DNA from 3 places in the Paenibacillus sp. FSL K6-1122 genome. Region 3 is predicted to be linked to each of the others. Evidence: riboswitches for the same ligand, from Rfam matches in the RefSeq annotation. Region 3 holds a riboswitch; each other region holds the start of a gene.
The links. A riboswitch is a leader RNA that binds a small molecule or an ion and turns the genes downstream of it on or off. The one in region 3 is predicted to bind S-adenosylmethionine.
Positions count from the first base shown of each region.

Region 1: another riboswitch for S-adenosylmethionine. It lies ahead of metA (homoserine O-succinyltransferase); the one in region 3 lies ahead of NSQ20_RS26360 (methionine ABC transporter ATP-binding protein).
Region 2: another riboswitch for S-adenosylmethionine. It lies ahead of mmuP (S-methylmethionine permease); the one in region 3 lies ahead of NSQ20_RS26360 (methionine ABC transporter ATP-binding protein).

Region 1 is NZ_CP150272.1:2,048,838-2,053,126, forward strand. Features, by position in the region: gene NSQ20_RS09240 (HRDC domain-containing protein) at 1-35, shown strand, start outside; gene corA (magnesium/cobalt transporter CorA) at 106-1,041, opposite strand; SAM riboswitch class I at 1,493-1,616, shown strand; gene metA (homoserine O-succinyltransferase) at 1,853-2,770, shown strand; gene NSQ20_RS09255 (PLP-dependent transferase) at 2,795-3,982, shown strand; gene NSQ20_RS09260 (aminotransferase class I/II-fold pyridoxal phosphate-dependent enzyme) at 3,979-4,289, shown strand, end outside.
Region 2 is NZ_CP150272.1:6,200,911-6,205,199, forward strand. Features, by position in the region: gene mmuM (homocysteine S-methyltransferase) at 1-1,059, opposite strand, end outside; gene mmuP (S-methylmethionine permease) at 1,037-2,449, opposite strand; SAM riboswitch class I at 2,542-2,643, opposite strand; gene NSQ20_RS27790 (Ger(x)C family spore germination protein) at 2,714-3,916, opposite strand; gene NSQ20_RS27795 (spore germination protein) at 3,913-4,289, opposite strand, start outside.
Region 3 is NZ_CP150272.1:5,883,726-5,888,014, reverse strand. Features, by position in the region: gene NSQ20_RS26370 (heme A synthase) at 1-554, shown strand, start outside; gene NSQ20_RS26365 (Cthe_2314 family HEPN domain-containing protein) at 718-1,434, shown strand; SAM riboswitch class I at 1,564-1,705, shown strand; gene NSQ20_RS26360 (methionine ABC transporter ATP-binding protein) at 1,832-2,866, shown strand; gene NSQ20_RS26355 (methionine ABC transporter permease) at 2,867-3,526, shown strand; gene NSQ20_RS26350 (MetQ/NlpA family ABC transporter substrate-binding protein) at 3,602-4,289, shown strand, end outside.

The sequences.
Region 1 (4,289 bases), 3.3 Mb from region 3:
GTCGGCACGCAGAGACAGAGAAGAATGTTGGTTAATGATCAGAAATGAAAAAAGACGAGGCGTTTCTCCCGGAGGAGCGCTTCGTCTTTGTTATTTCATACGAGTTCATACCCAGTCTTTCTTGCGGAAAATGAAGAACATGCTCAGGCCCAGTGTAACCATCAGGCCAATCACAACAAAATAACTGTATTTCCAGTTAAGCTCTGGCATATTCGTAAAGTTCATGCCGTATATACCGGTAATGACCGTCAGCGGCATGAAGACCGTGGTGATGGCGGTAAATACACGCATGATCTCATTCGCCCGGTTCGCAATACTGGATTGGTAGGCTTCTCGCAAGTTGCCCATCAGGTCGCGATATGTCTCAAAGGTTTCAGATATTTTTACGGCATTCTCATAGATGTCACTGAAATACTTTTGCAGTTGATCATCGATGAGACGCAGATCTTTTTTGTTGAGTGTATTAATGACCTCTTTCTGAGGTCCGAGCACTTTCTTCAGCCACAGAATCTCACTGCGCAGCCCGATAATTTCACTCAAATGTGACTTTTTGGTGTGCATCAGAATGTCTTCCTCAAGCTTCTCGATTCGTGCTTCAATTCGGTCACCTACGGTGAAATAATTATCAACAATCAAGTCAACCAGCAAATACAGCAGACGATCCGGTGTACTGATTTCCTGTTCCCACAGGATCGGTTTCAGTGTGCGCAATTCGCTGATCTTGTGCTTGGTAACACTAATAATGAAATGTCTGCCAAGGAATAAGTTGACCGCACGTAGAAATATCTCTTCATCATCAAAACGGATGCTATTAATCACAATAAAATAATGGTTCTCATAAATTTCAATCTTCGGACGTTGTTCTTCGTCACTAAGACAGTCTTCTACAGCCAGATCATGCATCAAGAACAGCGGCTGAAGTACCGCCAAATCGTCTACGTCTGCATCAATCCAGTAAAATCCTTCCGCTGGTGGAGTCAGCGCCTGCTGAATGTCGTCCACCGGAATAAATACACCGTTGTTTACCAACCGGATTTTCATCGTTAATCTACTCCTTCTGCACCCGCCAACTTGGCGGATATTATCATTATGGGCGCAAAAAGAACAAATCAGCCGGTCGGCAGCGGAGCCTGGAGATCAGGGCTGCGTTCACTATATAATCAAACGGAAGTCACGTCCCGCTGCCGGCATGCTGATGTCAGTTCTCTATGCAGTTTGTCGGAATTCGGCTGCCAGTCAGGCCTCGGGTCGCCATCCATTTAATATGTCACCTCTCACATAAGGGTTTATAACACCTTGTTTAGTATACCGCTGGTACAAGGTGCTTTCAAGCGCAAAAATGTGTCTATTTCGCGCCCTGAGGCAGTGTATGACAACGGATGATGAACGGTTCCGATCTGGGAAGCAGACATCGAACTGCAACTTGACGTGAGGGCATTAATGTAATAAAGTAGACGGTGAACCATATTTAATTACAATCTAATACAGCGAAATCTTATCAAGAGTAGGTGGAGGGACTGGCCCGATGAAACCCGGCAACCGGCGGTATACCGCACGGTGCTAATTCTTGCAGCGACTAAGTGTCAGGTGGCACTGTTGTAACTGAGAGATGAGAGAGGCGCATATCTATTTTACATATGACCTTTCTCGAAATCCGAGGAAGGTCTTTGTCATATGCCCCGACTTCTCAGCAGTGATTTTCGCTAAGGAACTTGAGGTTGTTTGTAACGTTGGATGAAAGAGCAATTCAATGTTTTTACAAGCTCAAGGCAGTCTATAACTGTATTGATGTGAAGACATCAAGCCAAGGGTGGCTGCATCTATCTATGCACAAGGAGGAGTTAGACTTACTATGCCAATCAAAATACCCGATACGCTACCAGCAAAAGAAGTACTTGAAGGAGAGAATATCTTCGTCATGGATGAAACTTCTGCATATCAGCAGGATATTCGTCCACTCCGTATCGCTATATTAAACCTGATGCCCACAAAGGAAACGACCGAAACACAATTGCTTCGTCTGGTGGGAAACACGCCTATTCAGGTGGATGTCGTTCTTGTACATCCCAAATCCCATACGTCGAAGAATACGTCTCAAGAGTATTTGGATCTGTTCTATAAAACCTTTGATGAGATTGAGCACCGTCGTTTCGATGGAATGATCATTACGGGTGCCCCGGTGGAACAGATGGATTTCGAAGACGTGAACTATTGGAATGAAATCCAGGAGATCTTCGAATGGACCAAAACCAATGTGACTTCAACCCTCCACATATGTTGGGCTTCTCAGGCAGGTTTATACCATCATTTTGACGTACCCAAGGTTGCACTTGATGAAAAGTGTTTTGGCGTTTTCCCACATACCATCAATAAACCACATGTTCCGTTGTTGCGTGGATTCGATGAAGTATTCAACGTTCCACATTCCCGTCATACGGAAGTGAGACGCGAAGATATTGAAAAGAATGAGAATTTAGAGATTTTGGCTGAATCTGAGGAAGCGGGGATCTTCCTGGTTGCTACCAAAGACGGCAAACAGATTTTTGCCACAGGACATGCCGAGTATGACCCGTTCTCATTAAAGTGGGAGTATGACCGGGATGCAGCCAAAGGTTTGGATATCGCATTGCCTAGGCATTATTATCCGAATGACGACCCTTCCCGTGTGCCACCAGCTACTTGGCGCGCTCATGCCAACTTATTATTCTCTAACTGGCTCAATTACTATGTGTATCAAGAAACACCTTACGATATTGGCCCGCAAATCTAATCGAGATTACAGGAGGATGCAGCAATGGAAGACAACAACAAGTTGAAAATCGAAAGCCGCTTAGCACAAATTGGGTCCATTAATGAACCGGTAACAGGCGCCATTAACTTTCCGATCTATCAATCCACTGCGTTTCGCCACCCGAAGCTTGGACAAAGCACGGGGTTTGATTATATTCGTACGACTAATCCAACCCGTAAAGTATTGGAAGAAGCCGCCGCAGCGCTGGAGTCCGGTGATGCAGGGTTTGCCTGTAGCTCGGGAATGGCCGCGCTGCAAACGATCTTTGCCATGTTTGGTCAAGGGGATCATCTGATTGTATCGCTGGATCTGTATGGTGGAACCTATCGTCTGCTGGAACGTATTCTGTCCCGTTTCGGCGTAACTGCAAGTTATGTGGACACGAATGACCTGGCAGCACTGGAGAAGGTTCGTCAGCCGAATACCAAAGCTGTATTTATTGAGACACCAACCAATCCACTGATGATGATCACAGATGTGGAAGCTGTCGCTTCCTGGGCGAAAAGTTACAACCTGTTGACCATTGTTGACAACACGTTGCTGACTCCATTTTTCCAACGTCCGATTGAACTGGGTGCCGATATCATCATTCATAGCGCTACCAAATATCTGGGCGGACATAATGATGTGCTCGCCGGACTAATTATTACCAAAGGTGAGGCGTTATCTGCTGAGATGGCGTTCCTGCATAATTCCATTGGAGCGGTATTATCTCCAAGTGACTCCTATCAGCTGATGAAAGGTATGAAAACGCTGGCTCTTCGCATGGAGCGTCATGAGCACAATGCAATTACTATTGCCAAATACTTGCTTGAGCACCCAGCGGTGGTTGAAGTGTATCATCCAGGTCTATCCGATCATCCGGGGTATGGGATACAGAACAAACAATCCACGGGTAACACAGGTATCTTCTCTTTCAAAGTGAAGGATGCACGTTATGTTGAACCGTTGCTACGTCATATCCAACTCATTGCTTTTGCCGAAAGTCTCGGCGGAGTTGAATCACTCATGACTTATCCAGCAGTACAGACTCATGCGGATATTCCGCTTGAAATTCGTGAAGCCGTAGGTGTGGATGACCGTCTGCTCCGGTTCTCCGTAGGCATTGAACATGCCGAAGATCTGATTGCAGATCTCGGCAATGCTCTGACAGTTGCACAACAGGAAGTGGAAGGAGGCGTGCACTCATGAGTGAGTCCAACAACAAGCCCAAATCCGAGTTAAAATTTGATACCAAATTGCTCCATTTTGGAGATGAGATTGACAAAACGACTGGAGCGTCCAGTGTACCGATCTACCAAGCATCAACATTCCATCATTTTGATATCTTCAATCCGCCTCAACATGATTACAGTCGTTCGGGTAATCCGACACGTCAGGCTTTGGAAGATTACATCACACTGCTGGAGGGCGGTGCACGAGGATTCGCCTATTCATCGGGAATGGCCGCGATATCCAGCGTGTTCATGATGTTCTCCGCAGGGGATCACATGATTGT
Region 2 (4,289 bases), 320 kb from region 3:
CGCAAGTACACCAATCTGATGTGGCGTAGTACGGCAGCAGCCGCCAATAATTTGCGCGCCCGCAGCAACCCACTGTTCCGAAGCATCACTCATGCTGCCACATGTACCCTGTCCACTCCACGTCTTCGTCACTGCATCATACGTCTCACCTGAGTTCGGATACACAATAACAGGTTTGTCGCTGGCACGGCTAAGAATACTTACGGCTTCCGTCACCACTTCCATGGGAGCGCAGTTCAGGCCAATTGCCGCAACCTGCGGCTCGGAGCCAAACGTCTGTGCACATACCTCAAGCGGTGTGCCCTCGCTGATGCTTGTCCCGTCTTTTAAAGAAAATGATAACCAGGCATACGCATGAGGAAACTCCTTCAGTACATCAACCAGCACCTGTGCTTCCTGCAAGGAAGGAATCGTCTCAAACGCCAGAATATCAGCACCCGCTTCAATCAGCGCCGCCATACGTGGACGGTGAAATGCGGCAAGCGTCTCATCCGACACGTCGTAATGTCCCACATACTCTGAACCATCCGCCAGATAGGCGCCGTACGGACCAACGGAACCGGCAATAATTGGACGTGGACGAAGACTGTCTGCTTCGCGATCCCCTGTACGATCTGTTATGTTCTCCTCGTTCTCCTCGTTCTCCACGTTCTCGGAACGTACTGAAGGAGCTTTTACAAGCTGACCTGTCGAGCTTTCTCTCCCTACTACACCGCTCTGCACTTCTGCCCATACGTCATCTCTCGCCTGTACAGCCAGTTCCACCGTCTTCCGGATCAGCTCCAGTGCTGACTGTTCATCGATCCCTCTCTTGCGGAAACCATCCACCGTCGCCTGATAACTGGATGTAATCGCACAGTCGGCTCCTGCTCGAAAATAATCTGCATGGACCTGAACAATAACATCCGGATTCTCAAGCAACACACGAGCAGACCATAGTGGATCATCGAGATCACATCCATGCTGTTCGAGTTCCGTAGCCAACGCTCCATCCAGAATCATGACCGGATGTTCACGAAGGATCTGTTCCATGGGGTTAGTCTGTTGTTCTTGCGTCATGTACTTGTCCTCTTTTCTTATTCACACGTTCTGTCAGATAATAAGCAGCGTAACATACTGCGATAAACGGAACCCCACAATACAGCGCAATTCGCTGTGTCGGGTCAAAGGCAATACCTATGCATGAAGCCAGGCATAATATAAATGAAACAATTGGTACCACCGGATACAGTGGTGTGCGGTAGACCAGATCTTTGACCGCATGTCCTTCCCGGATATATTGTCTGCGGAACATGTATTGGGAAGCGCTGATGCTCATCCATACCGCAACGACAGCCAGACCTGAAATGGAAACCAGCGTAATATACACCGTACCTGGCGCAATGATGCTGGACAGCAAGGCCAGCGCACCACCCACCATACTAATCAGAAGTGCATTCAGCGGTACTCCGCTTTTGGTCAATTTGGCAAACCACGGAGAGATCGTTCTTTTGTCAGCCAGAGACCAGAGCATACGTGAAGATGCATACAGGCCTGAATTGGCAGCAGAGAGAATCGCCGTCAGAATAACAAAGTTCATAATGTCTGCTGCATAGGGTACACCCACCCGCTCCATTACCGCTACAAACGGACTTTCCAGTACACTGGCATCCGACATGGGCAGCAAGGCCGACAAGATAATAATCGTTCCGATGAAGAAAATAACCAAACGCCACAGCGTTGTATGAATAGCCTTTGGTATCGTCTTTTCCGGGTTCTCCGTCTCACCGGCGGCAATGCCGATTAACTCGGTGCCTGAGAAGGCAAAGTTTACAGCAAGCATGGTCATCAATATCGCTGTAGCCCCATGAGGGAACCACCCGGATGCGGTAATATTCGATAGAAATGGAGCCGGTCCAGAATCCGCCATGGGAATGAACCCAAACATGGCTGCGCCACCGATAATAATGAAGATTACGATAGTCACTACTTTTACAGATGAGAACCAGAACTCGGATTCCGCAAAAAATTTCACCGTTAGAGCGTTAAACAGAAAGATCATCAGTGCAAAAACCGCGCTCCATATCCATACGTTTACCGATGGGAACCAGCGCTGCATAAGCAATCCGGCGGCTGTGAATTCGGAGCCAAGCGCAACAGTCCAGGTTAACCAGTATAACCAAGCCACCGTGTAACCTGTTGCCGGTCCGATATATTTGGCTGCATAACTATGAAATGCTCCCGTCTCTGGCATATGAACAGACAGTTCACCAAGACAGAGCATCACCAGATATACAACGATGGCTCCGATCAGATAGGACAGAATGGTTCCCAGTGGTCCCGCCTGCTGAATGGTGTAACCTGAGCTGAGGAATAATCCCGTTCCAATGACTCCTCCGAGAGAGAGCATGACCACATGCCGTGCCTGCATTTTCCGCTGAAAATGCCCTTTGTCGTTGTTGTTCTCCATACCTGCTGCTCCCCTACTTCTTCATCCAGAAAAAACAAAAAAGACCCACTCTGCCTAAAGAGTGCGCCGTTACTGACAAATAAAAACAAACGCTCCTATCTATCAGGCTTTCACCCGCTGGAATTAGCACAGTATCCTTCAGATCTGTTGCTGAGGTTTCTAAGGGCCAGTCCCTCCACCTCTCTGGATAAGAAAATGATTTTTTACTAATATAGCGATCTATCATGAATGTGTCAACAATTAAATAATATATGGCACACCTCGCTATTCGGTGGAAGACCCCGGATTCGTGATGGTGGTCTTTACCTCATAGGTGATCGGCACGGTGCTAAAAATTTTATCCCAATCGTCTTTGACTTTTTTCCATGTTTTAGGTTCTTTAATACGCAAGCTATCCCGAAAATCCGCAACATCTACTTTATAGGTATGCTGCAGTTTGTATAACAACTGTCGAATCTGTTGTTTGGCAAGTTCAGCAAATTCTTTTTCCAATTCACTGAGATACGCACCTTTTTCCTCTTCCTCGGGAGCACGCCAATCCTCCATCAACCAGCCTTCGGATTCAGTTTTCACATGGAATGAAATATCATCGCCAACCACTTTTGGAATTATTGTTGTTTTTTTCTTCTTCATTTCATATACAACAGTGAACCCCTCTTTATTGTATGTCTTCAAGATACCTCCTTTTTCTTTAGGTCTGAGCCAAGATAGCCCTTCTAGATCCGTTTGGCTGAGTTCCCCGATGAATTTTGTTGTTTTCCCATCAAAGATACTGGCACCGGAGAACTTGTCCTCTCCATTGAAGTTCAGTACATTCTGGAGCAAAAAGCTGGAACCGGATTGCATTTGTGCATCTAATTTGGAGAGTAGAACGGGGTCCAGGATTTTATTGGACAAGTATGAATTACCGGTAATACCTGTAAGATAAAATGCTGGAATCCGGGAAGGATCATCTGAAGTCAGAACATCAACAGCGCGATGATGGCTAATCAACACCAGACAGTTAGGACGAATATCGTTATCCCGAAGTACAAAATCCAGCAGCTGGTCCAGACCATACTTTTTGGCGATATCCTTGGACACAACGATAACCTTCAGATGATGTCCGATGAGCGGATGATCTCGTCTCAGTGCAAACTGACGAAAGATTTGCAGCAAGGAATCTCCGGTAAGCTGTTCATTGGAATAGGACGTTTTACCAGAAGCAGGCGAACCGGATTGTTGGCTCTTCTGACTGCTGGAATTACCCGGAGCAATCTGTACCGTGGCTGTCACATTGTTCTGCTTGGAATACCCTCCTCCCTGATTGGCGATGTTCTCCTCAAATTCCGTCTCTTTGCCGATATCGATCCCGAGACCAACGTAGACACTTAGATCCTCTATCTCTCGACTGCTCCAACATCCGGATATCGTTAAGAGAATGCATAATACAGTGGCTAAGCGTAACAACATGCGGAATGTAATCATGCATGCTTGCCTCCTTTTTTGCGAATCAGACTTAACAACAGTAGTACCAGAGGTAAAATGCCAAACAAAAATACGGACACATTGCCTAGCATATCTCCTAGTACGAAGGTATCATCCACTGTTTTGGGTATCATTGCTGTCAGATAAATGAACGGCAGCAGGCCGTACATGATGCCTTTGATTTTTTTGGAACGAAACAAATCACGAATACCCACCGAAGCGCAGTAATGTGTAATTGCTGTAGTCGAAAAGATTTGCATAATCCAGATGACCAGCAATAAGGATTCAAAACGCTCGAATATCAGACCCTGGATTTCGAAGCTTCTTACCAAATCCAGCGTTGGCCAGGTTCGAGTTTTGATGCCATCGAGCG
Region 3 (4,289 bases):
TGATTGCTTTTGCCAGTTCTCTAATGATGGCGCTGGGCATAAGGCAGGAGGCCAAAGATGGCGGATTGGAGCGCCTGAATAAATACCCTCGGGTTAGCAAAAAATTCAGGAATCTGGTCTGGTTCTCCACCATTTACACATATCTCGTGGTATACACAGGTGCATTTGTGAGTCACACGGATTCTGCCGGCGGATGTTCTGGATTTCCGCTTTGTAACGGTCAGATTATTCCTGAGCTTTCGGGTGGGGTAGCGGTTGCTTTTGCTCACCGTGCAGCAGCTGCGTCGCTCGTGATTGTTATCGCGATTCTGGGTCACTTCGCTTACCGTAATCATCCGGACAACAAGGAAATGCGTACCCTTGGCGTGGTATCCGTTGTTCTTATTCTGATGCAAGTAGTAATTGGTATTTTCATGATGGTGACAATGAACCGTCCGGAAGTATACATGTTCGTAGCTCTTGCTCATATGCTGGATATCGCCATATTGTTCGGAGTCTTAACGTATATGAGTTTCCTGGTGTACAAGCTACATCGCCCGGCTAATCGTTTTTAAATATGAAAGTCCACCATCCAGTGATGTACATCATTGGACAGGTGGACTTTGTTTGATGTCAGAGGGATCAGGGCAACCTATGGCAAGCAGCAATTACACGGAATGAATGATGTTTCGTTTACGGTGATGAATTCTTGTTGATTTGGAAAAGAGGAGGTTAGATATGCTGCGAACGTTGTTGGGGGAAAAGCCACGTATAAACGAAGGTAAATTGAAGGCAGCGATGGACGCAATGGCGCATACGCTTGAGCTATTTCAACGACAAATGCATGTGGACCATGATCCCACGCATGACTATCGGAAACTGTATGTGTGGACTCAGGGACTCATCTCCTCACTGGATGAACTGGAGCAAAGCTGTTTCGCTGCTGCTCATTTTCGTAAAAAGGTCGTTGCAGGATCAACGGATGATATGACGCCGACTGAAAAAGCCGAGTATGCACGGTATGTGTATTTCTACAAAGATGGCTTTATCCGCTGCTTTGCCATTCTGGATAAAGTCGGCACGGTATTAAATGAAATATTCCAGTTGAATACTTCAAATACCAAAGCGCATTTTTCTTATTTCACAATGTTAAGGCAGTTCGACTATGCGAGGGAACATCATGATCTTGCGTTGCAATTAATACAGATCAAGGACTCTTATCGTGAGCCGATGAGCAAGCTGCGCAAACGACGTAATATGGAAATTCACTACATGAACTCAGAAATGCACGATGACCTGTGGCAGTTACACCAGACCTTGCAAGGTAAAGTGAAATTGGAGGATCTGAATCAGCATGTGCAGGAAATGCGTCAGGGTGTCGATATGGTCTGTGAAACGTTAACAGCCTCTTATAGTTATATCAATAAAATATGGAAAAGAAATAATTCCCTTTGACAAATCGGAATACTTGGAATATACTGAGTTTCAATCGAATGTTACACGGATATAACTGATTTTTTGGAAGTTACGTTCACATTATAAAGCATAAACTACATGAACTTATAAAATCCTACAACAACATATTTCTTATCGAGAGCGGCGGAGGGACAGGCCCGATGAAGCCCGGCAACCGATTTGTAATGACATGATACATGTATCATTCGTTATAGATGTTAGGTGCTAATTCCTACAAAATGGTGCAAGACACGATTTTGGCAGATGAGAAGGTATATTCTTTCACGTGAAGAGCCCTCTTTGTATCTGCAAAGGGCTCTTTTTTTGTACTTTAAGGGGAGTTTTCCTTTAGATCGGGTAAAGATACATGTAGGTGGTTGGAAAGGGGCAAGTGCGATTGATTGAATTAAAAGGTTTAACGAAAACGTACGGCAAAGGAACAAAATCTACAACAGCGTTATCCGAGTTGAATTTGAGCATCCAAAAGGGCGAAATCTACGGAGTGATTGGCCATTCCGGAGCGGGCAAAAGCACATTGATTCGCTGTATTAATTTGCTGGAACGGCCTACGGAGGGTGAGGTATGGGTTGACGGAATTAACCTGACTGAACTGAGCAAAACCGAATTGCAGCAACAGAGACGCAAGATCGGAATGATTTTTCAACACTTTAATCTGTTATCTTCGGCAACGGTATATGACAATGTAGCTTTTCCACTAAAGCTTGTGAATACACCCAAGGAAGCCATTGATCGCAAAGTGAAGGAAATGCTTGCACTGGTTGGTCTGGAGCACCACAGCAGCAAATATCCGGCTCAATTATCGGGTGGCCAGAAACAACGTGTAGGGATTGCGAGAGCACTTGCAAGTGATCCAAATGTACTTCTCTGTGATGAGGCTACTTCGGCACTTGATCCGCAGACGACAAATTCAATCCTGAAGTTATTACTCGACATTAATGAAAAGTACAACCTAACGATTGTGCTGATCACACATGAAATGCATGTCATTCAGAACATCTGTGACAAGGTGGCTGTCATTCATCAAGGTGGCATTGTGGAACAAGGACCTGTAACAGACGTGTTCCTGAAGCCACAGCATGCGATCACGCGGGACTTCATGATGCGTGACCATGAAGCTGGACTTGCTCTGGAAGAGACCGCTCTGGCAAATGCAGGCGTTGAATTGCAGGCAGGTGCTGCTTCCAAACTTGTGAAGATATCCTTTCTGGGTAACAAAACATATGAAGCGATTTTGTCCAGAACGGTACGTAAGACAGGAGTGGATTTTGCCATCCTGCAGGGAACAATCTCTACGATCAAACAGGTTCCTTATGGGCAGCTGACCGTTCGGTTCGAGGGTGATTCAAATGCGATTGATCGGACGATATCAGAATTAACCGCTGAGGGACTTGATGTGGAGGTGCTTCGTTAGATGGATTTTTCAACAGTTCGCTGGGAAGAGGTTGGTAAAGCCTCCATTGAGACACTGCAAATTTTGGGTGTATCAGGCTTGTTCACCGTAATTTTTGGTTTACCGCTCGGAGTGCTGCTGTTCATGACAGCCCGTTCTGCTTCGATCAAGTCACGGACGGTGTACATTATATTGTCCTTGATTGTGAATATTTTGCGCTCAGTCCCATTTATCATATTGATTGTTGCTCTTATACCGTTCACTCGTTCACTCGTCGGTACTGCTACAGGTGTGTTAGGTGTTATACCACCTTTAGTTATTTCAGCAGCTCCTTATTTTGCTCGTTTGGTGGAGACGACGTTGCGAGAAGTTGATCGGGGTGTCATTGAAGCGGCACAGTCGATGGGTGCATCGACCGGACAGATTGTAAGACGGGTGTTACTGCCTGAGGCACTGCCTGGACTGCTTGCGGGTATAACGATCACCATTGTTACGCTTGTCTCCTATACGGCGATGGCGGGCATGGTTGGCGGTGGAGGTCTAGGAACGCTGGCAATCAACTATGGGTATTATCGTTATCAGAATGAAATTATGATCATTTCCGTTGTATTTATGGTCATCTTAGTGCAAATTCTCCAGATGGCTGGAGATCGCTTGGTTACATTTTTCACCAGGAAATAACACATAGATAACATGATGGTTATGCAATAATGCGGACACCACATGACAAAAATGATTAGAGAAGGGGTTTTACACATGAAAAAATGGTCTTTTGCTCTACTTAGTCTTATGTTGATTGCGGTTCTCGCAGCTTGCGGAAACAACAAGGACGCCGATAGCGGCGCAGACAATTCAGCAGGTGCACCACGCACGGTTGAATTGAAAGTTGGAGCTTCACCTACACCACATGCAGAGATTCTGGAAAGCATCAAGCCTGAACTGGAAGCACAAGGTATTCGTCTGCAAGTCGTTACATTCAACGACTATGTACAACCCAATCAGCAGCTTGCTGACAAAAAATTGGATGCAAACTTCTTCCAACACCAACCTTATCTGGATACAGAGAATAAAGAACGTGGATTCAACCTCGTTTCTGTAACACCTGTTCATGTTGAACCTTTTGGTGGATACTCCAAAAAGATTAAGTCTTTGGATGAGTTGGCAGACGGCGCAAAAGTAGCAATTCCAAATGACCCATCCAATGGTGGACGTGCACTGTTGTTACTTGCGAAGGAAGGCATTATCACGCTGAAAGACAACACAAATATCTCATCTACGATTCAAGACATCACAGCCAATCCGAAGAACCTGGATATCATTGAGCTGGATGCAGCCATGATGCCTCGTCAACTGGATGAAGCGGATCTGGTATTCATCAACGCTAACTATGCGCTCGAAGCGAACCTGAATCCGGCGAATGATGCTTTGCTGATCGAAGATCTGC